Linked DNA regions of Streptomyces venezuelae ATCC 10712. The protein of the gene in region 1 interacts with the protein of each later gene in a pairwise test. Links are inferred from orthologs where the notes say so. Each region holds a gene or a part of one and is shown on either strand. Other genes may lie near its edges.

Evidence for each region.
Region 2: the proteins of DEJ43_RS08090 (region 1) and DEJ43_RS02365 interact in binary tests that used the Escherichia coli proteins (3 or more experiments, as listed by UniProt). The link is inferred for Streptomyces venezuelae ATCC 10712 from one-to-one orthologs.

Annotation. Positions count from the first base shown.
Region 1 is NZ_CP029197.1:1,828,767-1,839,296, forward strand. The notes cover bases 2,422-5,210. They hold DEJ43_RS08090 (PaaI family thioesterase), read left to right. Parts: upstream 2,422-3,475; coding sequence 3,476-3,946; downstream 3,947-5,210. Other genes in these bases: DEJ43_RS08085 (FdhF/YdeP family oxidoreductase), read left to right, coding at 2,422-3,400; DEJ43_RS08095 (branched-chain amino acid ABC transporter substrate-binding protein), read left to right, coding at 4,461-5,210. Also shown: polA (DNA polymerase I), read right to left, coding at 1-983; more of DEJ43_RS08085, read left to right, coding at 1,118-2,421; more of DEJ43_RS08095, read left to right, coding at 5,211-5,693; DEJ43_RS08100 (branched-chain amino acid ABC transporter permease), read left to right, coding at 5,791-6,720; DEJ43_RS08105 (branched-chain amino acid ABC transporter permease), read left to right, coding at 6,717-8,555; DEJ43_RS08110 (ABC transporter ATP-binding protein), read left to right, coding at 8,559-9,548; DEJ43_RS08115 (ABC transporter ATP-binding protein), read left to right, coding at 9,545-10,261; DEJ43_RS08120 (ANTAR domain-containing response regulator), read right to left, coding at 10,329-10,530. UniProt on the Escherichia coli protein: Required for optimal enterobactin synthesis. Acts as a proofreading enzyme that prevents EntB misacylation by hydrolyzing the thioester bound existing between EntB and wrongly charged molecules.
Region 2 is NZ_CP029197.1:534,322-544,985, reverse strand. Bases 5,045-7,967 are described here. They hold DEJ43_RS02365 (isochorismatase family protein), read right to left. Parts: upstream 6,870-7,967; coding sequence 6,219-6,869; downstream 5,045-6,218. Other genes in these bases: DEJ43_RS02355 (NAD(P)/FAD-dependent oxidoreductase), read right to left, coding at 7,578-7,967; DEJ43_RS02360 (flavin reductase family protein), read right to left, coding at 6,894-7,421; DEJ43_RS02370 (MFS transporter), read right to left, coding at 5,045-6,172. Also shown: enoyl-CoA-hydratase DpgB, read right to left, coding at 1-322; 3,5-dihydroxyphenylacetyl-CoA synthase DpgA, read right to left, coding at 401-1,486; DEJ43_RS02375 (helix-turn-helix transcriptional regulator), read right to left, coding at 1,616-4,465; more of DEJ43_RS02370, read right to left, coding at 4,652-5,044; more of DEJ43_RS02355, read right to left, coding at 7,968-9,263; DEJ43_RS02350 (NAD(P)/FAD-dependent oxidoreductase), read right to left, coding at 9,300-10,577. UniProt on the Escherichia coli protein: Involved in the biosynthesis of the siderophore enterobactin (enterochelin), which is a macrocyclic trimeric lactone of N-(2,3-dihydroxybenzoyl)-serine.

The DNA.
Region 1 (10,530 bases):
CCGGCGCCGAGGACGGTGCCGTCGATCTCGACGCCGGCCTGCGGGGCGGGGGCGGTGTCCTCGGCGGCGCCCGGGTCGACGGCGAGGAGCCGCTCGCGCAGCGAGGGGTTGCGGATCTCCAGGGTGTCGAGGACGAGGGCGACGGCCCCCCGGTCGTACGGCTCGCGGGCGAGGTCCGCGACGCCCTTCGGCAGCTCGACGTCCGTGACCATGGCGGTCAGGCGGCGGTTGAGCTTGACCGACTCCAGGTGGTCGCGGAAGTTCTGGCCGGCCTTGCCCTTGACCTCCTCGGCGCGCGCGACGAGCTCGTCGAAGGAGCCGAACTGGTTGATCCACTTGGCGGCGGTCTTCTCGCCGACGCCGGGGATGCCGGGGAGGTTGTCCGACGGGTCGCCGCGCAGGGCCGCGAAGTCGGGGTACTGCGAGGGCGTGAGGCCGTACTTCTCCTGGACCTTCTCCGGGGTGTAGTGGGTGACCTCGGAGACGCCCTTGGTCGGGTAGATCACGGTGGTGCGGTCGGAGACCAGCTGGAAGGAGTCCCGGTCGCCGGTGAAGATCCGGACGTCGAAGCCCTCGGCCTCGGCCTGGACGGTGAGGGTCGCGATGACGTCGTCGGCCTCGAAGCCGTCGACGGCGAAGCGCGGCACGTTCATCGCGTCCAGGAGCTCGCCGATCAGCTCGACCTGGCCCTTGAACTCGTCGGGGGTCTTCGAGCGGTTCGCCTTGTACTCCGGGAACTCCTCGGACCGCCAGGTCTTGCGGGACACGTCGAAGGCGACCGCGAAGTGCGTGGGCGCCTCGTCGCGCAGCGTGTTCGCCAGCATCGAGGCGAAGCCGTAGATCGCGTTCGTCGGCTGTCCGGTCGCGGTGGTGAAGTTCTCCGCGGGCAGCGCGAAGAACGCCCGGTACGCGAGCGAGTGCCCGTCCATGAGGAGCAGGCGGGGGCGGGTGTCTGCGGGGTTCTTCGATGCTGTCTCGGCCACATGACGATCCTGCCACGGACGACTGACAATCCCGTCCACCGTTCCCGTCCGCACCGGCGGGGTGCCGGGCTGTCGGTGCCGCGTGACAGGATCGGAGACGTACGCCACAGGTTCACCGCTCAAGGGAGAGCGCGATGGTCAGCAAGCCGCCGGTCGGCGACCCGGTCCAGGACGCACCGCAGGTCACGCCGCCGCAGCACGCCGCCGCCGGGCTGCCCGCCATCGGGCACACGCTGCGGATCGCCCAGGAGCAGATGGGGCTGCGGCGCACCGCGCGGACCCTGCTCAAGGTCAACCAGAAGGACGGCTTCGACTGCCCCGGCTGCGCCTGGCCCGAGGCGGACAAGCGGCACGTGGCGGAGTTCTGCGAGAACGGCGCGAAGGCGGTGGCCGAGGAGGCGACCCTGCGCCGGGTGACCCCCGAGTTCTTCGCCGCGCACCCGGTGGCGGACCTGGCGACGCGCAGCGGGTACTGGCTGGGCCAGCAGGGCCGGATCACGCAGCCGATGCTGCTGGCGGAGGACGGCGACCGGTACGAGCCGGTGAGCTGGGAGCGGGCCTTCGCGATCATCGCGGAGGAGCTCCGGGCGCTCGCCTCCCCCGACGAGGCGCTGTTCTACACCTCGGGGCGGACGAGCAACGAGGCGGCGTTCCTGCTTCAGCTCTTCGCCCGCGAGTTCGGCACGAACAACCTGCCGGACTGCTCCAACATGTGCCACGAATCCTCGGGCTCGGCCCTGACGGAGACCATCGGCATCGGCAAGGGCAGCGTCTCCCTGGAGGACCTGCACCGGGCGGACCTGATCATCGTCGCCGGGCAGAACCCGGGGACGAACCATCCGCGCATGCTCTCGGCCCTGGAGAAGGCCAAGGCGGGCGGCGCGCGGATCATCTCGGTCAATCCGCTGCCCGAGGCGGGCCTCGAGCGGTTCAAGAACCCGCAGACGCCGCAGGGCATGCTCCGGGGCGCCGCCCTGGGCGACCTCTTCCTTCAGATCAGGATCGGCGGCGACCAGGCCCTCTTCCGGCTCCTCAACAAGCTGGTCCTGGAGACGCCGGGCGCGGTCGACGAGGAGTTCGTCCGGGACCACACCCATGGGTACGAGGAGTTCGTGACGGCGGCCAAGGAGGCCGACTGGGACGAGACCCTGGCCGCGACCGGGCTCGGCCGTGCCGAGATCGAGCGGGCCCTGGAGATGGTGCTCGCCTCGGAGCGGACCGTCGTCTGCTGGGCGATGGGTCTCACCCAGCACAAGCACTCGGTGCCGACGATCCGTGAGGTCGTCAACTTCCTTCTCCTGCGCGGGAACATCGGCCGGCCGGGCGCGGGGGTGTGCCCGGTGCGCGGCCATTCGAACGTGCAGGGCGACCGCACGATGGGGATCTTCGAGCGTCCCGCGCCGGCCTTCCTCGACGCCCTGGACAAGGAGTTCGGGATCGTGTCGCCGCGCCACCACGGTTTCGACGTGGTCCGGTCGATCCAGGCGCTGCGCGACGGCGAGGCGAAGGTGTTCTTCGCGATGGGCGGGAACTTCGTGGGGGCGACGCCCGACACGGAGGTGACGGAGGCGGCGATGCGCCGGGCCCGGCTGACCGTCCACGTCTCGACGAAGCTGAACCGCTCGCACGCGGTGACGGGCACGCGCGCGCTGATCCTGCCGACGCTCGGCCGCACGGACAAGGACGTGCAGGCGAGCGGGAAGCAGTTCGTGACGGTCGAGGACTCGATGAGCCTGGTGCACGCCTCGCGGGGCAATCTGCCGCCGGCGAGCCCGCACCTGCTGTCGGAGCCGGCGATCGTGGCGCGGATGGCGCGGGCGGTCCTGGGCGACGGGTCGGCCACGCCCTGGGAGGAGTTCGAGGCGGACTACGCCGCGATCCGGGACCGCATCGCGCGTGTGGTGCCCGGCTTCCAGGACTTCAACGCCCGGCTGGCGGCGGACCCGGGCGGCTTCCGGCTGCCGCACGGTCCGCGGGACGAGCGCCGCTTCCCGACGGCGACGGGCAAGGCCAATTTCACGGCGGCGCCCGTGGAGTACCCGAAGGTGCCGGAGGGGCGGCTGCTGCTCCAGACCCTGCGCTCGCACGACCAGTACAACACCACGATCTACGGTCTCGACGACCGCTACCGGGGCATCAAGGGCGGCCGCAGGGTCGTCCTGGTCCATCCCCGGGACGCGGCGGCGGCCGGCTTCGAGGACGGGGCGTACGTGGATCTGGTGAGCGAGTGGACCGACGGCAGCGAGCGGCGGGCGCCCGGTTTCCGGCTGGTGCACTACCCGACGTCCCGGGGGTGCGCGGCGGCCTACTACCCGGAGACGAACGTCCTGGTGCCGCTGGAGTCGACGGCGGACGTCAGCAACACCCCCGCGAGCAAGTCCGTGATCGTCCGTCTGGAACAATCCCCCTCCGCCTAAGCGTTTGCTCAGGCAGCTCAGGAACACAGCAGTACGCAGCCACACCACGACGTACGCAGACGAACGGAGCCGGGCATGGGTGAGCAGCAGCACGTGAAGTTCCCGCAGGAGGTCATCGACGAGTACGCGGCGCTGGGCGTGGACCTCCCGGCCCTCTTCTCGGCCGGGCACCTGGGGAACCGGATGGGCGTCCAGATCCTGGAGGCCTCCGCCGAGCGGGTCGTCGGGGTCATGCCGGTGGAGGGCAACACCCAGCCGTACGGTCTGCTGCACGGCGGCGCGTCGGCGGTGCTGGCGGAGACGCTCGGCTCGGTCGGCTCGATGCTGCACGGCGGGGTGTCGAAGATCGCGGTGGGCGTCGACCTGAACTGCACGCACCACCGCGGGGTGCGCAGCGGCCTGGTGACGGGCGTGGCGACGCCGGTGCACCGCGGGCGGTCGACGGCCACGTACGAGATCGTGATCACCGACGAGCAGGACAAGCGGGTGTGCACGGCGCGGCTGACCTGTCTGCTGCGTGAGGTCGGCCCGAAGGACACCGTCTGACCAGCGCACGGGATCGGCGGAAGGGGGCGGCACCCACGGGGTGCCGCCCCCTTTCGCACACCGGCCGCCGTCACGCTGTGTCACATACACAAGGGGGTTGCGGAGCCGAACCGGAGGGGCCGGTTCGTCCGCTCAGCTTTCCGCCGCTGTCCGATATCCGGAGAGTCCGCTGAGCGGACCGTCAGTACCAAGAATCGCTCAAGCCCCTTAGCGGAACTGGGCGTTCTCACTATGTGAACACCGCGTTACGGCCCCCTATGCCCCGGTTTTCCCACCCGACGCGCACACTCTTTCCCCGTCGGCATAACAAGACAGTCACATCCTGTCCTCGCCGCTCCCCGACCCTCCCCACCTGCGCTTAGAGTCACCGCCAGTCACCGCGCCGCCGGGCGCGTCCTACTGCACGGCCCTGTACCAACCCAGTACGGCCCGGCGTCCACAACGGCACCCCTCGCTCCGCAGCTTCACGGCACCGCCTCATCCGAGGGGGCCGCGCCAGGGAAAGGACCCCTTCGTGCGAAACCGTTCGTTGCTCATACTCACCACCGCGGTCACCACGGGAGCGCTCACGCTCACCGCCTGTGGTTCGCGCGACGACAAGGGCGGCGCCGAGAACGGCGACAGCGGCAACGTCACCGTCACCATCGGTCTCGACGCGCCCCTCACGGGTGAGCTGTCCGCCCTCGGCCTCGGCATCAAGAACTCCGCCGACCTCGCGGTCAAGACGGCCAACAAGAAGTCCTACGTCAAGGGCGTCACCTTCAAGCTGGAGTCCCTGGACGACCAGGCGCAGCCCTCCTCGGGCCAGCAGAACGCCACCAAGTTCGTCGCCGACAAGACCGTCCTCGGCGTCGTCGGCCCGCTGAACTCCGGCGTCGCCGAGTCCATGCAGAAGGTCTTCGACGACGCGAAGCTGGTCCAGGTCTCCCCGGCCAACACCAACCCGTCGCTCAGCCAGGGCATCAACTGGAGCACCGGCGAGAAGAAGCGCGGCTACAAGTCGTACTTCCGCACCGCCACCACCGACGCCATCCAGGGCCCGTTCGCCGCCCAGTACGTCTTCAAGGAAGCCAAGAAGACCAAGGCGTTCATCATCGACGACAAGAAGACCTACGGCGCCGGCCTCGCGGGCACCTTCAAGGGCGAGTTCGAGAAGCTGGGCGGCAAGGTCGTCGGCACCCAGCACATCAACCCCGACACCAAGGACTTCAGCGCCGTCGCCACCCAGGTCAAGAGCTCCGGCGCCGACGTCGTCTACTACGGCGGCGAGTACCCGGCCGGCGGCCCGCTCGCCAAGCAGATCAAGGCGGCAGGCGCCAAGGTCACCGTCGTCGGCGGCGACGCGATCTTCAGCCCCGAGTACGTCAAGCTCGCCAGCCCGGCCGCGGCCGACGGCGACATCGCCACCTCCGTCGGCGCGCCCATCGAGTCCCTCCCCTCCGCCAAGGACTTCCTGGCCAACTACAAGGCCGAGAACTACAAGGAGGCCTACGAGGCCTACGGCGGCTACGCCTACGACTCGACCTGGGCGATCATCGAGGCCGTCAAGAAGGCCACCGAGGGCAACGGCGGCAAGGTCCCCGAGCGCGCCAAGGTCGTCGAGGCCATGCAGAGCGTCTCCTTCGAGGGCGTGACCGGCTCGGTCGCCTTCGACGAGTTCGGCGACACCACCAACAAGCAGCTGACCGTCTACAAGGTCGAGGGCGGCGCCTTCAAGCCGGTCAAGTCCGGCACCTTCGGCGGCTGACCAACCCCACCACTCAGCACCACCTTCACCGCGCGGGGGGCCGCACCTGGCTCCCCGCGCGGTGTCACATCCGTCGAAAGTCTCGGAGGACAATGCGGTGAACGAACTGCCGCAGCAGCTGGTCAACGGCCTGCTACTGGGATCCATGTACGGGCTCGTCGCCGTCGGCTACACGATGGTCTACGGCATCGTCCAGCTCATCAACTTCGCCCATGGCGAGATCTTCATGACCGGCGGCTTCGGGGCCCTCACGGTCTGGCTCATCCTGCCCGGCGGCACCACCATGTGGGTGGCACTGCCCCTCATGATCGTCGGTGCCGTACTCGTCGCCACGACCATAGCCGTCGGAGCGGAACGGCTCGCGTACCGCCCGCTCCGCGGAGGCCCACGCCTCGCCCCGCTCATCACCGCCATCGGCCTCTCGCTCGCCCTCCAGCAGGCCGTCTGGGCCTTCTACCCGGAGGCGAAGTCCGCCCGGACCTTCCCCCAGATCCCCGGCGGCCCCATCGAACTCGGCCCCGTCACCATCCAGACCGGCGACGTCTTCCTCCTGATCGCCGCCCCGATCTGCATGGCCTTCCTCGCCTTCTTCGTCATGCGCACCCGCACCGGCCGCGGCATGCAGGCCACCGCGCAGGACCCGGACACCGCGAAGCTGATGGGCGTCAACACCGACCGGATCATCGTGATCGCCTTCGCCCTCGGCGCCGCCATGGCCGCCGTCGGCGCCGTCGCCTACGGCCTCAAGTACGGCGTCGTCGACTACAAGATGGGCTTCCTCCTCGGACTCAAGGCCTTCACCGCCGCCGTCCTCGGCGGCATCGGCAACATCTACGGCGCCATGATCGGCGGAGTCGTCCTCGGTGTCGCCGAGACCATGGCGACGGCGTACGTCAGCCACATCCCCGGTATGGAACAGCTCGGCGGCCAGTCCTGGGCCGACGTCTGGGCCTTCGTACTCCTCATCGTCGTACTCCTCGCCCGGCCCCAAGGCCTCCTCGGCGAGCGCGTCGCGGACAGGGCGTGAGCACCATGACCACCATCTCCGAGAACCCCAAGGCGGCAGCGGCCACCGAGCCCGCCACGGCGACCGGCCTCATCGGCTTCCTGCCCGTCGGCATCGCCCGCGCCCTCGCCCTCGGCGGCGGCGTCCTCACCGTCGCCAGCACCTTCCTCGCCTGGACCTGGACCCCCCGCTTCCCCGGCGACCTCACGTTCTACGGCTCCCCCGGCGGCCTCCAGCTGCAAGTCCTCGTCCTGGGCCTGCTCACCACCCTCTTCGCCCTCTCCTCCTACGGCGTCAAGGGCACCCGCTGGCTCACCCCCGCCGGACCCGACGCGGCCCTCAAACTCGCCGCGCTCGCCTCCTTCGCCACCGCCTGGTTCACCGTCGGCGCGATCAGCGTCGACCTCGGCGGCCCGGTCAACCTCGAGCCCGGCGGCGCCGTCGTCGCCCTCGCCACCCTGCTCGCCCTCCTCGGCGCCCTCGCCCTCCCCTTCGAGCGGCCCAAGCTGCTGCCCGTGGACCCGGAGGACACCGGCTGGGACCAGTTCAAGCACCGCTCCGCCAACAACTGGGCCACCTTCAAGGCCGCCTTCGCGACCGGCCCCGTACGCCGCCTGCCCGCGATGCACTCCTCCGTCGAGATCCTCATCATCACGGCCGTCCTCGCCGTGGCGCTCGGAGTCTTCACCTACGGCATCGGCACCGAGTACGACGAGCTGTTCCTCGGCTTCCTGATCACGGCCGGCTTCGGCTTCGCCGCCGTCAACAAGTCGGGCCTCATGCAGCAGGCCACCCAGCTCACCAAGAAGCACCAGAACCTCTCCATCGCCGGTGCCTTCACCGCCGCGGCGCTCTTCCCCTTCACCCAGACCGACGACCAGTACGCGACCCTCGGCGTCTACATCCTGATCTTCGCCACGGTCGCCCTCGGCCTCAACATCGTCGTCGGCCTCGCCGGACTCCTCGACCTCGGATACGTCGCCTTCCTCGGCGTCGGCGCCTACGCGGCCGCCCTCGTCTCCGGCGCCCCGAGCTCCCCCTTCGGCGTGCACCTCCCCTTCTGGGCCGCCATCCTGGTCGGCGCCGGAGCCTCCCTGGTCTTCGGCGTCCTCATCGGCGCCCCCACCCTGCGGCTGCGCGGCGACTACCTCGCCATCGTGACCCTCGGATTCGGAGAGATCTTCCGCATCGCCGTCATGAACACCGACGGCACCTCCGGCCCCGACGTCACCAACGGCTCCAACGGCATCGCGTCCATCCCGAACCTCAGCATCTTCGGGTTCGACTTCGGCGCCGAACACACGATCGCCGGCTTCACCATCGGCCGCTTCGCCAACTACTTCTTCCTGATGCTGCTGATCATGGCGGTCGTCGTGCTGGTCTTCCGGCGCAGCGGCGACTCCCGCATCGGCCGCGCCTGGGTCGCCATCCGCGAGGACGAGACCGCCGCCCTCGCCATGGGCATCAACGGCTTCCGGGTCAAGCTCATCGCCTTCGCACTCGGCGCCTCGCTCGCCGGCCTCGCCGGCACCGTGCAGGCACACGTCACCTACACGGTGACCCCCGAGCAGTACCTCTTCGCCGGACCCATCCCGCCCAACTCCGCCTTCCTGCTCGCGGCCGTCGTCCTCGGCGGCATGGGCACGATGAGCGGCCCGCTGGTCGGCGCCTCCCTGCTCTTCCTCATCCCGAACAAGCTCCAGTTCATGGGCGAGTACCAGCTCCTCGCCTTCGGCGTCGCGCTGATCCTCCTCATGCGCTTCCGCCCGGAAGGCATGATCGCCAACCGGCGCAACCAGCTGGAGTTCCACGAGAAGGACGAGACGCCCGCCACGCTCGCCAAGGCAGGTGCCTGAACCATGACGACCACCACCACGAAGACCACGGACTCCACGGAGCCCGTCGCCCGCGAGACCGTGCTCGACGCCCGCGGCGTCACCATGCGCTTCGGCGGCCTCACCGCCGTGCGCGACGTCGACCTCACCGTGAACAGCGGCGAGATCGTCGGCCTGATCGGCCCCAACGGCGCCGGCAAGACCACCTTCTTCAACTGCCTCACCGGCCTCTACGTCCCCACCGAGGGTGAAGTCCGGTACAAGGGCAAGGTCCTGCCCCCCACGTCCTTCAAGGTCACCGACGCCGGCATCGCCCGCACCTTCCAGAACATCCGTCTCTTCCACAACATGACGGTCCTGGAAAACGTCCTCGTCGGCCGCCACACCCGGATGAAGCAGGGCCTCTGGTCCGCACTGCTCCGCCTCCCCGGCTTCAAGAAGGCCGAGGCCGAGGCCACCGAGCGGGCCATGGAGCTCCTCCGCTTCATCGGCCTGGAGGACAAGGCACAGCACCTCGCCAAGAACCTCCCGTACGGCGAACAGCGCAAGCTCGAGATCGCCCGCGCCCTCGCGAGCGACCCCGGCCTCATCCTGCTCGACGAACCCACCGCCGGCATGAACCCCCAGGAGACCCGGGCCGCCGAAGAACTCATCTTCGCCATCCGGGACATGGGCATCGCCGTCCTCGTCATCGAGCACGACATGCGGTTCATCTTCAACCTCTGCGACCGCGTCGCCGTGCTCGTCCAGGGCCAGAAGCTGATCGAGGGCGACAGCCAGACCGTCCAGAGCGACGAGCGGGTCATCGCCGCGTACCTCGGCGAGCCCGTCGCGGAAGCACCGGAGGCCCCCGCCAAGGAGGCCGCCGAGGCCACCGAGGCTCCTGAGGCCGACGAGACCCCGGACGCCCCCGAGGCACCCGCCGACGAGGCACCGGCCACCGAAGACGCCTCCGACGACGCTTCCGAGGACACCACGCACGACCCTGCTTCGGGCAAGGAGAACGACGCATGACCGCACTGCTCGAAGTCGAGGACCTGCGCGTCGCCTACGGAAAGATCGAGGCCGTCAAGGGCATCTCCTTCTCCGTCGACGCCGGTGAGGTCGTCACCCTCATCGGCACCAACGGCGCCGGAAAGACCACCACCCTGCGGACCCTCTCCGGACTCCTCAAGCCGGTCGGCGGCCAGATCAAGTTCGAGGGCAAGTCCCTCCGCAAGATCCCCGCCCACAAGATCGTCTCCCTGGGCCTCGCCCACTCCCCCGAGGGCCGGCACATCTTCCCCCGGATGACGATCGAGGAGAACCTCCTCCTCGGCGCCTTCCTCCGCAAGGACACCCCCGGCATCGCCAAGGACGTCCAGCGCGCCTACGACCTCTTCCCGATCCTCGGCGAACGTCGCAAGCAGGCCGCCGGCACGCTCTCCGGCGGCGAGCAGCAGATGCTCGCCATGGGCCGCGCCCTGATGTCCCAGCCCAAGCTCCTCATGCTCGACGAGCCCTCCATGGGCCTCTCGCCGATCATGATGCAGAAGATCATGGCGACGATCGCCGAGCTCAAGGCCCAGGGCACCACCATCCTGCTCGTCGAGCAGAACGCCCAGGCCGCGCTCGCCCTCGCCGACCACGGTCACGTGATGGAGATCGGCAAGGTCGTGCTCTCGGGCACCGGCCAGGACCTCCTCCACGACGAGTCCGTCCGCAAGGCGTACCTCGGCGAGGACTGAGCCCCCCAGACAGAAGGCCCGCCCCACAGAGTCGTGGGGCGGGCCTTCTCACGTGCTCGGCCAAGACCTACTGCCCCTTCGCCGCCTTCTTCTCCTCGGCGTCCTCGATGACCGCCTCCGCGACCTGCTGCATCGACATCCGGCGGTCCATGGACGTCTTCTGGATCCAGCGGAACGCCGCCGGCTCCGTCAGCCCGTACTGCGTCTGCAGGATCGACTTCGCACGGTCCACCAGCTTGCGGGTCTCCAGGCGCTGGGAGAGATCGGCG
Region 2 (10,664 bases), 1.3 Mb from region 1 along the record:
CGGCGGTGAGCAGCACGTCGAGCGCCGGGCCGCTGCACACCCCCTCGACGGTCACGATCTTGGCGAACCGGCCCTGTTCGAGCCGCCGCAGGGCCCGCTCCCAGCGGCTCACCACATCGATGCCGACGTCACCGGGCCAGTTCTCCGCGGGGCCCGTGCCGTGCAGCCGGATCACGGCGCTCGACGCGCCCCCGGCGTCCTCCATGCGGTCGCAGAGCGCGGTCACGTCCGCGACCAGCAGCGGGCACAGCGGACGGGTGCTGTCGATGTCGAGGACGGTGTCGGGGGCGGCCGGAGCCTGCGCGAGATCGGAAGAAGACATGACTGTGTCCTGATCGTCGGTACGGACAGAGGGAGTGGGTGGTACGAGGAGTCCGGCGCCCGTGGCGGGGGCCGCGGCTCAGTAGCGGACGAGCGCCGTCTCCAGGGTCGACCCGGGGCCCATCGTCATGAGGACGCCGTAGTCGCCGGGGCGGGTCACGCCCTCCCGCAGCAGCTGCTCGTACGAGAACAGGAAGGAGCCGCTGGAGAGGTTGCCGTAGTCGCGCAGCACGTCCGTGGTGTGCCGGACGTCGTGCCGGGTGAGGCCGAGGTTGACCGACACCGAGTCGATGACCTTCTTGCCCCCGGAATGCACCAGCCAGTGTGCGATCTGACTGCGCCGCAGCCCGGTCCCCTTGAGCAGGTCCGTGACGACCTCCTCGGCGTGCGCGCCCACCACGTACGGCACGTCACGGTCGAGGAAGAAGCTGAACTTGCCCTGGTCGTCGTCCCAGTCGTAGCGCATCGCGTCGACCGCGTCCGGCACGATGCGGCTCGCGTACTTCAGCACCTGCGGGCCCGGCCGGTCCGGGGCGTGCGACACGGCGATCGCCGCGGAGCCGTCCCCGAACAGGCTGTTGACGACCGAGGTGCGCATCGTGCCGTCGAAGACGTACGCCGCCGAGCACACCTCGACGCACACCATCATGGCGATCCGGCCCGGGTTGGCCGAGGCCCAGCCGGTGGTGGCGTTCAGGGCGTTGAGGCCGGCGTTGCAGCCCATCCCGACGATGTCGAGGCGGCCGCAGTCCGTGGGAATGCCCAGCTCGCGGATGAGCAGCGCGCTGAACCCGGGCGTCAGCAGGCCCGTCGAGGTGACGCACACCAGATACCCGATGTCGCTGACGGCGGCGCCGATGCGCTTGAGGCAGGTCTGCAGCGCCCGGGCGCCCAGCTCCGTGCCCCGCACCTTGTGCTTGGCGAGCAGTTCGCCCTGGGTCTCCATCCGGGGCCGGCCGTCGTCGCCGTACGGCGGAACGTTCAGGAAACGCCGTTCTATCGCACTGTTGAGGAACACCGAACGGATACGCGGATCCTCGATGTCGTACAGGTCGAGGAGGTCCTCCTGGGAATAGGAGGAATCCGGGTTGGCGGTGGCGACTCCCAATACGGTCGGCCCGCTCCGCGTGGCGGCCCAAGGGGTCGTGCGTTCACTGAGGATCATTCTGACTGCCCCTCGATCAAGTCGGTGGAAAGGCCCTCGATGCTCTGTGAAAGACTCGCGGAGTCAGCCTAGCCACGGAATGCGGAACACTGGAGACCCCTCCTTCTGTGAAGGTCGTCACCGGGCTCCCTAGGGGGAATAGGGGGATGAATGAGAAAAGGCATCGGCGAGTAAGGGGTCGGTACGCGGCGAACCCGCCGTCGAATTCACCCCCGACGGTTCTTCCTCGTCCTCGAGAAATCCCGGAAGGTCCGTGCGGCTGCGCACCCCGAGTTTCCGGTAGACCTGCGTCAGATGCTGCTCGACCGTGCTCACCGTGATGCACAACCGCTGGGCGATCTGCCGGTTGCTGTGCCCCCGCGCCGCCAGACCCCCTACCCGCCGCTCGGCGGCGCTCAGCTCCGCCGCCTGCTCACCGCCGAGCACACCACCGGAGGCCCGGGGGCCGCCGGAGCGGCCAGGACCGCCGGACGCGGCCCCGGCCGGCGGCGTACTCGCCGCGCCCGGCCGCAGGACCCGCGCGAGCCGCTCCGCGTGACACTCCCGCGCCGCCCGCCACGCCCGCCGCAGCACCGGCCGGGCGCGGCGCGAATCACCGGCGGCGGCATGGGCGTTGCCCAGATCGGCCAGCGCGTGCGCGAGCTCCACCCGGTCACCCGCCGCCTGCAGCGCCTCCACGGCGTCGCCCAGCAGCGGCGGCCGCTCGTGCGGCTCCAGCGTCGCCGCCAGCTGCCGCAGCGCCCGGCCGAGGGTGCGCTCGTCGTCGACGGGCAGGCCGTCGAGCTGCTCCTCGAGCAGTGCGCGCGCCTCCGCCCGGCGGCCGAGCCGCACCATCGCCTGGGCGGCGTCGATCCGCCACGGCAGCTGACGGGGCCCGTCCGCCGCCCAGTCCCGCAGCAGCCGGCCGCAGGCCCGGAAGTCGCTGAGCGCCGCGTACGGCCGGTCGATCGCCAGGTGGTACTGCCCCCGCGCCCGCAGGTACCGGAGCCCGAACGGCGTCTCCATCAGCGCGGCCGGCAGTGGGACGTTCAGCTGCGCGGCGGCCTCCTCCAGCCGCCCCGTCTCCACGGCCGTGACGAGCAGACAGGCCAGCGGCGCTCCGGCCAGGACGCCCCAGCTCGCCGCCGACGACTCGGCCAGGGCCTCGGCGGCGAACGTGCCGGCGGCCGGCAGCTCGCCCCTCAGCAGCGCCGCGTCGGCGCGTGCCGCGGTGACCAGTCCGCGCCAGTCGGGTCCTTCGTGACCCGCCGCGTCCGCGAGGACCGGCAGGCACCACGGCGCCACCGTGGCCAGCCGCTCGGGCCTGGCCAGGGCCAGCAGCCCCAGGGCGATCCGGGTCAGCGGCTCGTCGGTGCGCAGACCCTGCCAGAGGTGGTCGCCGGACACCGCCCCTTCGCCCCGCACCGCCGCGAGCACCGTGGCCACCAGGGAGGGCGCGGAGCCCGGCGGGGGCGTGCGGACGGGGGCCGGGGACCGGGTGGTGCGGTGGTGCCGCTGCGCCGGGTAGCAGAGCTCGAGGCAGGCGCGCACGGCTCCGAGCTCCGCCGCGTCCGGCCCGGATTCCGTCCTGGCGAGCCGGTCGAGGGCGGTGGCCGCCTCGTCCACCCGCCCGTGCCACAGCAGGTGTTCGAGCACGGAGAGGGACTGGCGGTCCGTCAGGTGGCCCCGGTGCAGGGCGTCCGTGAGCTGCCCGAGGTGGCGTACGACGCGGGCGGGGTCGAGGCGCCACTCGGCCTCGGCGAGCACCGCCCGGCTCACGGCCCGCTGCTGCTCGTCGTCGGCGAGGGTGTGGGCGAGCTCCAGGCAGTCGACGGCGAAGTCGACCTGACCGCCGGCGGTCGCGCGGGCGGCGGACTCCTGGAGCACGGCGGGTGCCCAGGGCTCGTCGGTGTCCCCGGCGGCGATGAGCTGGAGGGCGACCGAGACGGGCGGGCCGCCGTCGGCGTGCAGCAGGGCGGCGGCGCTCCGGTGCCAGGCGACGCGCCCGGCCGCGCCGAAGTCCCTGAGGACGGCGGCCTGGGCCACCGGATGCCGGTAGCGGCCCTCCCGCAACAGCCCCGAGGTGCCGAGGAGTTCGAGGAGGGCGCGGGTCTCGATCGCGCCGAGGCCGGTGAGCCGGGCGACCAGGTCCGCGTCCGGCGCCTCCCCGATGACCGCGACCGCCCGGGCCACGGCGAGCGCGTCGGGACCGAACCGGTGGAGGCAGCTCACGGCCCGCTCGGCGAACCGGTCACCGACCACGAGGGCCGTGGGCGGCTCCGCTCCCGCCGCCCGGGCGTGTGCCTCCCAGTCCTCGGCGAGCGCCCGTACGAGCAGCGGGTTGCCTCCCGTGACGGCGAAGGCGCCCGCGGCGAGACTGTGCGCCACATGGGCGTCGAGGTCGTGCGCGAGCAGGGCCGCGACCCCGTCGCAGGACAGCGGGTCGAGCCGGATCTGCGTGCAGTACGGCAGCCGCGACAGCTCGCCGCGGACGTCGGCGTGCCGGGAGCCGGAGCCGTCCTGGTCGCTGAGGACGAGCATCACCCGGGCGCGGCGCAGCCGCCGGGCGAGGAAGAGCAGACAGCGCAGCGAGTCGGTGTCCGCGTGCGACACGTCGTCGACGCCGAGCAGCAGCGGATCCTCGGCGCTCATGTCGAGGAGGATCCGGGCGACCCCTTCCAGGACCTGCGGACCGGCCTCGCCCTCCGGCCGGCCGGGGCGGCCGATCAGCGCCTCGGCCCGCTCCGCGTACGCGGCGCCGGCGCCGTGCAGGAGCTGGCTGAGGAGGCCGAAGGGCAGCTGCCGCTCCTCCGGCGAGGCCGCGGCGCCCAGGAAACGCACCCGGGGGCCCGCGACCCGCTCCGCGAAGGTGTGCAGCAGCTCCGTCCTGCCGACCGCCACCGGGCCCCGGAGCACGACGACGCTTCCCGCCCCGTCCAGACACCTCTCCAACAGGGCTGACAGCTGCGTGAGGTGACGCTCCCGCTCGACCAGCACCATCCGTGTGCACCTCCTCGCGCCGCGACGGGTTCAGTCTGCGCGCGGCCGTCTGAAGGAGTGCTGGACGTTCTCTCGGGGGCCCTGACCTGGAGGGTCCGGGCCAGCGCGGCGGCGCGCACGGGCGCGCACACGACGGACCGGCCGCGCGGGGGAGAGCCCGCACGGCCGGTCGGATGGTGGGGTGGCTCAGCCGCGGCCGCCCCGGTCCGCGGGAGCCGCCTCCCCGGCCCGTACGTCGGAGCGGGCGCCCGCCCCGCCGCCCGGACGGGGCGCCGGGCCGGGCACGGGGCCGGGGCTCCGGCGGGGGAGGAGGAACACGGCGACGAGGACAGCGAAGACGAGCAGCGCGCTGTTGGCGGCGAACACCATGCCGTACCCGGAGGTGAGCCGCTCGCGCACAGAGTCCGACGCGGCGGCACCCGCCGTGGCGGCGGCCGCGACCGCGCTCATCGAGGCGAGGCCGATGCTGCCGCCGAGCTGGCGGGCGCTGTTGAGCAGGCCCGACGCCATCCCGGCCTCGTTCGGGGCGACCCCCGCGGTCGCCGCGTTGGCGATCGGGACGAGCAGCGGTCCGATGCCGAAGCTGGTCACGAGGGACGGCCCCAGGATGTCGACCAGGAAGGTGCCGTCGGGCCTGATCCGGCTGAACCAGAACATCCCGATCGCGCCGATGACGCCGCCGACGATCAGCAGCTGCCGGGCCGGGAACCGGGCGAGCAGCTTGACGGCGTACAGCGAGCCCACGACGAGGCCCAGGCAGAAGGGCAGGAAGGCGAGACCGGCGCTCAGCGCGCCCATCCCGAGGACCTGCTGGAGGTAGAGCGAGACGAAGTAGAAGGAGGTGAAGATGTTGATGGAGACCATCATCATGTAGAGGTTCGAGGCGGAGACCGACCGGTTGGTGAGCACACCCAGCCGGAGCAGGGGTTCCTTGGCGTAGGTGCCCTCGTAGACGAAGAACCCGGTCAGCAGGACCGCCGCCACGATCAGGCTGCCGATCGTGGTCGTCGAGCCCCACGGCTCGGTGTCGGTCCTGACCAGTGCGAAGACCAGCAGCGACGTGCCCAGCGTGGCCAGGACGGCGCCGACCACGTCGAGCCGCCGGGCCGTGTCGCCCGCGCCGGCCGCCGGGACGTGCCGGGTCGCGAGCCAGGCGCCGACGAGTGCCATCGGGACGTTCACCAGCATGACCCAGCGCCAGTTGATGTACTCGGTGAGCAGCCCGCCCACCACGACGCCGACGGCCGCGCCGCCGGCCGTGACGGCGCTGTACACGCCGAGGGCCTTGCCCCGCTGTGGTCCCGCGGGGAAGCTCGTGGTCAGGACCGCGAGCGCGGCCGGGGCGATGAGCGCCGCCCCGACGCCCTGCGCGGCGCGCGCGGCGATCAGCTGGCCCGGGTCCTGGGCGAGACCGCCCAGGAGCGAGGTGATGCCGAAGAGCGCGAGGCCGAGCAGCAGCAGTGGCCTGCGGCCGAATCGGTCGGCGGCCCGTCCGCCCAGGAGCAGCAGTCCGCCGAAGGTGAGTGTGTAGGCGTTGACCACCCAGGACAGTCCCGACTCGTCGAAGCCGAGCGCCGTCCGCATCGACGGCAGAGCGACGTTCACCACCGAGACGTCGAGCGAGACCATCAGCTGGGCGACGGAGACCGTGGCCAGGATGCCCCCGGGGCTTACGGCCCGTTCCTCTCGTGCCGAGTTTTTGTACATGTAAAAATAGTAGCCACGCGGAATGGGCTTGTCGAGCGGCATCCCCCTACCGGAACCCCTGTCCGAGCAGCTCCGCCGTGAGCTCCCCGGTCGGCTTCACCACCGCGCAGCAGCTCGCCGCCCAGGCGAGCGCCGCCCGGTGCTCGCGCTCGCTGAAGTCCGCGACCGCGTCGGCCGCGAGGAACACCTCCAGGTTGTGGCTGAACGCGTCGAGCGCGGTCGTGACGCCGCCGAGATGGGCGTACACCCCGCAGATCAGCAGCTGGTCACGGCCCTCGGACCGCAGCCGCCGTTCGAGACCCGAACCGAAGAAGGCGCTGTAGCGCCAGGCGGACAGCACACAGCCGCTCGCGTCCGGGGCCAGCTCGTCCACGATCGCCGCGTCCTCCAGGACGTCGTCGAGGCCCTTCCCCCAGAAGTCCGTGAGGAGGCCGCGCTCGCCCGGCGCCTGGGTGCCGGGCTGCACGGTGTGCACGACCGGCATCCGCAGCCCGCGACAGGTCGCCAGGAGGGCGGCGCAGTTGGCGAGCAGCGGGGTCAGCGGCGAGGCGCCGCGGACGTACGGCCGTAGGAAGAAGCCCTGCATGTTCAGCACCAGCAGGGCCGAACGCCCGGGATCCGGGCGCCAGTCGACCCGGTTCGCGGAGAGCGGGTCCGGGTCCGGCATCGGGTAGGGATCGATCACGGTGACGACCATGGTCCGCCGTTCCCTCCGCCGCCGTCAGGAGATGAAGTCGTACGACAGGAAGCCGTTCTCCGCGTCCTCCGCCCACGATCCGTACCGGCGCATGCCGTACAGCAGCGGCCACGGCCGGCTCAGCGCGGTGACCAGGGTGACCCGCGCCATCACCACCACGTGGTCCCCGACGGGCTGTTCGGCCGTGACCGTGCAGTCGGCGATCGTGTGCGCCGCCTCGACCAGATGGGCGCCGCCGTCCGTCGCCGCGACCCACGCCGAGCGGTCGAACCGGTCCACGGCACCCGAGCCGAACAACTCGGCGGTGGCGCGCGCGTGTTGGTGCAGCAGGTTCACCGAGAACGACCCGCTGTCCAGCACCGCGCCCAGGGTGGGGCTGCCGGCGCGCAGACAGACGAGCAGGGTCGGCGGATCGAGGGCGACGCTGCACAGCGAGGTGCAGGTCATCCCCCAGGGGACCCCGTCGGGGGAGATCGCCGTCACGACCGAGACGCCCGTGGGGAATCCCGCCATCAGACGGCGCAGATCGGCTTCGTACCGCTGGTGCGACATGGGTCCTCACTCGCCTCGGTCACGGGGACGCGGACTGGGAACGGTCGGGAACGGTGGGGAACGGTCGGAAATCGATGTGAAGGGGCCGGACGGCCCGCGGCACAGCCCTCGGCACGGCACGGCGTGTGGCGCCGTGCCGTGGCCGCAGGACCCGGGTCAGTACCCCCCGCCACCGCTCCCGGACTCGGCCTCCTTGGCGAGCGCCATGCCCCGGGCGGCGTTCAGCATGCGCTCGCCGATCTCCGGCGGGGCCTGGGTGCGCGACCACTCCTCGGCCGCCTCCATCCGCTCCCGCGTCATGTTGAAGCAGCGGTTCTCCGGCAGCCCGAACTTGTCGGCGTGCGCGATGAAGTCCACTTCCTTCTGGATGTACTCGTGGATGCGCGCCGCGGCGTCCGCCGGATCGACGTCGCCCGCCTCGACGGCCTCGCACAGCTCCCGGGTCAGCGTGCCCATCCGGACGAAGCTCTCGCTGATCGGGAGGGGCGATCCCGGGTTGCCCGAGCGCTCGGTCTCCAGGAAGACGTCCGGGTCACCGGTCTCGCTGTACCGGTAGTAGGCGTCCTCGACCATCATGTTGCCGCTCATCGTGCCGAGCATCCACGTCCGGTTGACGGCGTTCCACAGCTCGTAGTGCCCGAAGCCGACGAACGAGCTGTAGACCAGGTCGTCGTGGAAGTCGAACAGACCCTGCTGCAGGGCCTCCACGTGGGCGAACCGCTCCTTCGACCAGTCGCCGTCCCGGGAGGCCGCGATGAGCCGCCAGCCCAGGGCGTTGACGAGCTCCAGGGTGTTGGCGAGGCCGCGCGAGTACAGCGCGTCGATGAATCCGGCGGCGTGCGAGGTCAGGCAGTACCGGTCGCCGACGACCGTCCCGGCCGAGTACTGGAGCCGGCCGGTGGAGACCCACGGACGGACCGCCTTCGCGCCCTCGAACTGCCAGGCGATCTCCGGGAACCGGGCGAGGAAGTCCTCGAACTCCCGCTCCGGCGGCAGCTCGCCCTTCGGGTACTTCCGCGGGTCCAGCGTGAGGCCCACGCTGCACAGCGGGTTGCGGGCCGCGTCGTGGTTGTCGAAGGGGATCACCCAGAGCCAGCCGCCGTCGAAGACGTGGTGCAGCGTGCCGTGGTGCCACGGACTCGGCTGGTCGTGCTCCCGCGCGGTCGGCGAGTCGTCGAAGGGCTTCACCCCGATCATGTGGGTGAACAGGCAGCGCGAGTGGGTCCTGGCCCGCGTGGGCGTCTCGCGCAGCTCGAACTTCTCCGCCAGCGGCGAGCGGAACCCGCTGCCGTCGACCACGTAGGAGGCCCGGAACTCCTCGCCGTGCTCGGTGCGCAGCACCGCGCCCTCGTCCGGGTCGATCTCGATGTCGGTGACCCGGGTCGCGAGCCGAGCGTCGGCGCCGTACCTGACCGCCACGTGGAACAGGTGCGCGTCGACGTCCTGCCGGAACAGATGGGTCTCGGTGCGCAGGTCGAGCGGAACCACCAGTTGGTTGATCTCCCGCGGGTTCTGCGGCTGCCCCTCGCGGTGGTAGACGAAGCCGAAGTTCTGCTTCTGGCCGCAGTTGGGGGAGATCTCCTCGATGGTCCCCTTGTAGTTCGACAGCGCCTTCAGCTCGGGCACGTCGTACCGCTTGGCGATCAGCCGGGCCAGCCCCGAGGTGTACGGGATGGTCGACTCGCCCACGGCGAAGCGCGGGTGGGTGCCCGCGTCGAGGATCAGGGTCCGCACCCCGTTGCGGGCGAGCACCGCGCCCAGCATGCCGCCGGCCATGCCGCTGCCGAGGATCGCCACGTCGTACCGGTCTGCCGCCGCGGGGGCGGAGTTCTTGCCTGGCACCAGTTTTTCCTTCCCTTGGACGTTCGGCCGGTCGGCTCAGTTCTCGGTGGTGGCGGAGAACTCGGGCTCCGGTACGAGGTCGTCGACGGTGATGTTCAGGGCGAGGTGCTTGCCGCGCAGGCCGGCGAGGAGGGTGACGAAGTCGTTCGCCGGGGTGTTCTTCTCCTCCGGGTCGATGATCGACTGCGCCAGCTTGTGGTAGTCCTCCTTCTTCAACGACCGGTCGTAGAAGCGCTCCACGAAGGACCGGACCTCGTTGAAGAAGCTCAGGTAGGCGGTGGCGTACCGCTTGAGCGCCACCTCCTCGATCTCCGGGTACTGGAGGACCTTGTCGATCACCCGGGACAGGATGGAGCCCGCGGTCGTCGCGAGGGCGACCCCGGTCGAGATCAGCGGGTCGACGAACGCGGCCGCGTCACCGACGGCGGCCCAACCCGGCCCGAACACCGTCTGGTTGGTGTACGACCAGTCCCGGGCGCTGCGGAAGCCGGCCGACTGGCGCGCGTCCCGCAGCATGTGCTTCAGCTTGGTCGTCTTCTCGACCTCGTCGCGGAAGAGCTGTTCGAGGTTCTGGTCGCTCTCGCCGGCGACCGAGCTCGGCGTCACGAAACCGACGCTGACCGTGCCCTTGTCGAGCGGGATGCCCCAGAACCAGCCGTTCTCGATGCCCTCGATGAGGATGTTGGTGTACTGGTCGCCGGGCAGCCGCTCGCAGTTGTCGAAGTACGTCCACACGGCGACGTTGCGGAGCTTGTCGTGCCAGTGGATTTCGGAGTACCGGCGGGTGAGGACCCGCGCCTGGCCGGAGGCGTCCACCACCATGGCGGCCTTGACCTCGTACGTCTCCTTGCCGCCGCGCACCGCGAAGCGCACGCCGGTGACCCGGCCGTCCTCCTCGACGGGCTCCTTGACCGTGGCGTCCTCGACGACGAACGCGCCCAGCTCCCGCGCCCGGTCCAGGATCATCGCGTCCAGGTCGGCCCGCCGGGTGTGGTACGCGAACGGGTAGTCGCCGCCGTCGACGAAGGAGAAGTCCCAGGCCGCCTGCTCGCTTCCCCAGACGAACGTGCCGCCGTATTTGCGCTCGAATCCGCGCTGTTCCATCCGCTCGGTCAGCCCCATTTCCGCCATGGGGGCCATCACGACCGGAATCAGCGATTCGCCGACGTGATAGCGCGGAAAACGCTCGCGGTCGAGAATCAGCACCTGGTGACCGCGCTTGGCGAGAAGCCCGGCGGTGGTGGCACCGGCCGGGCCACCACCGATGACGATGACGTCGAATTCAGTGGGTATGCCGGTGAGAGTGGACGGCATGCTCGACCTTCCCGATCCGAAACGTGCCGAGACCCGCCGGAGCGGGCATCCACGGCACTGTGTTGGCTGGACCCAGTCAGGTTCGAC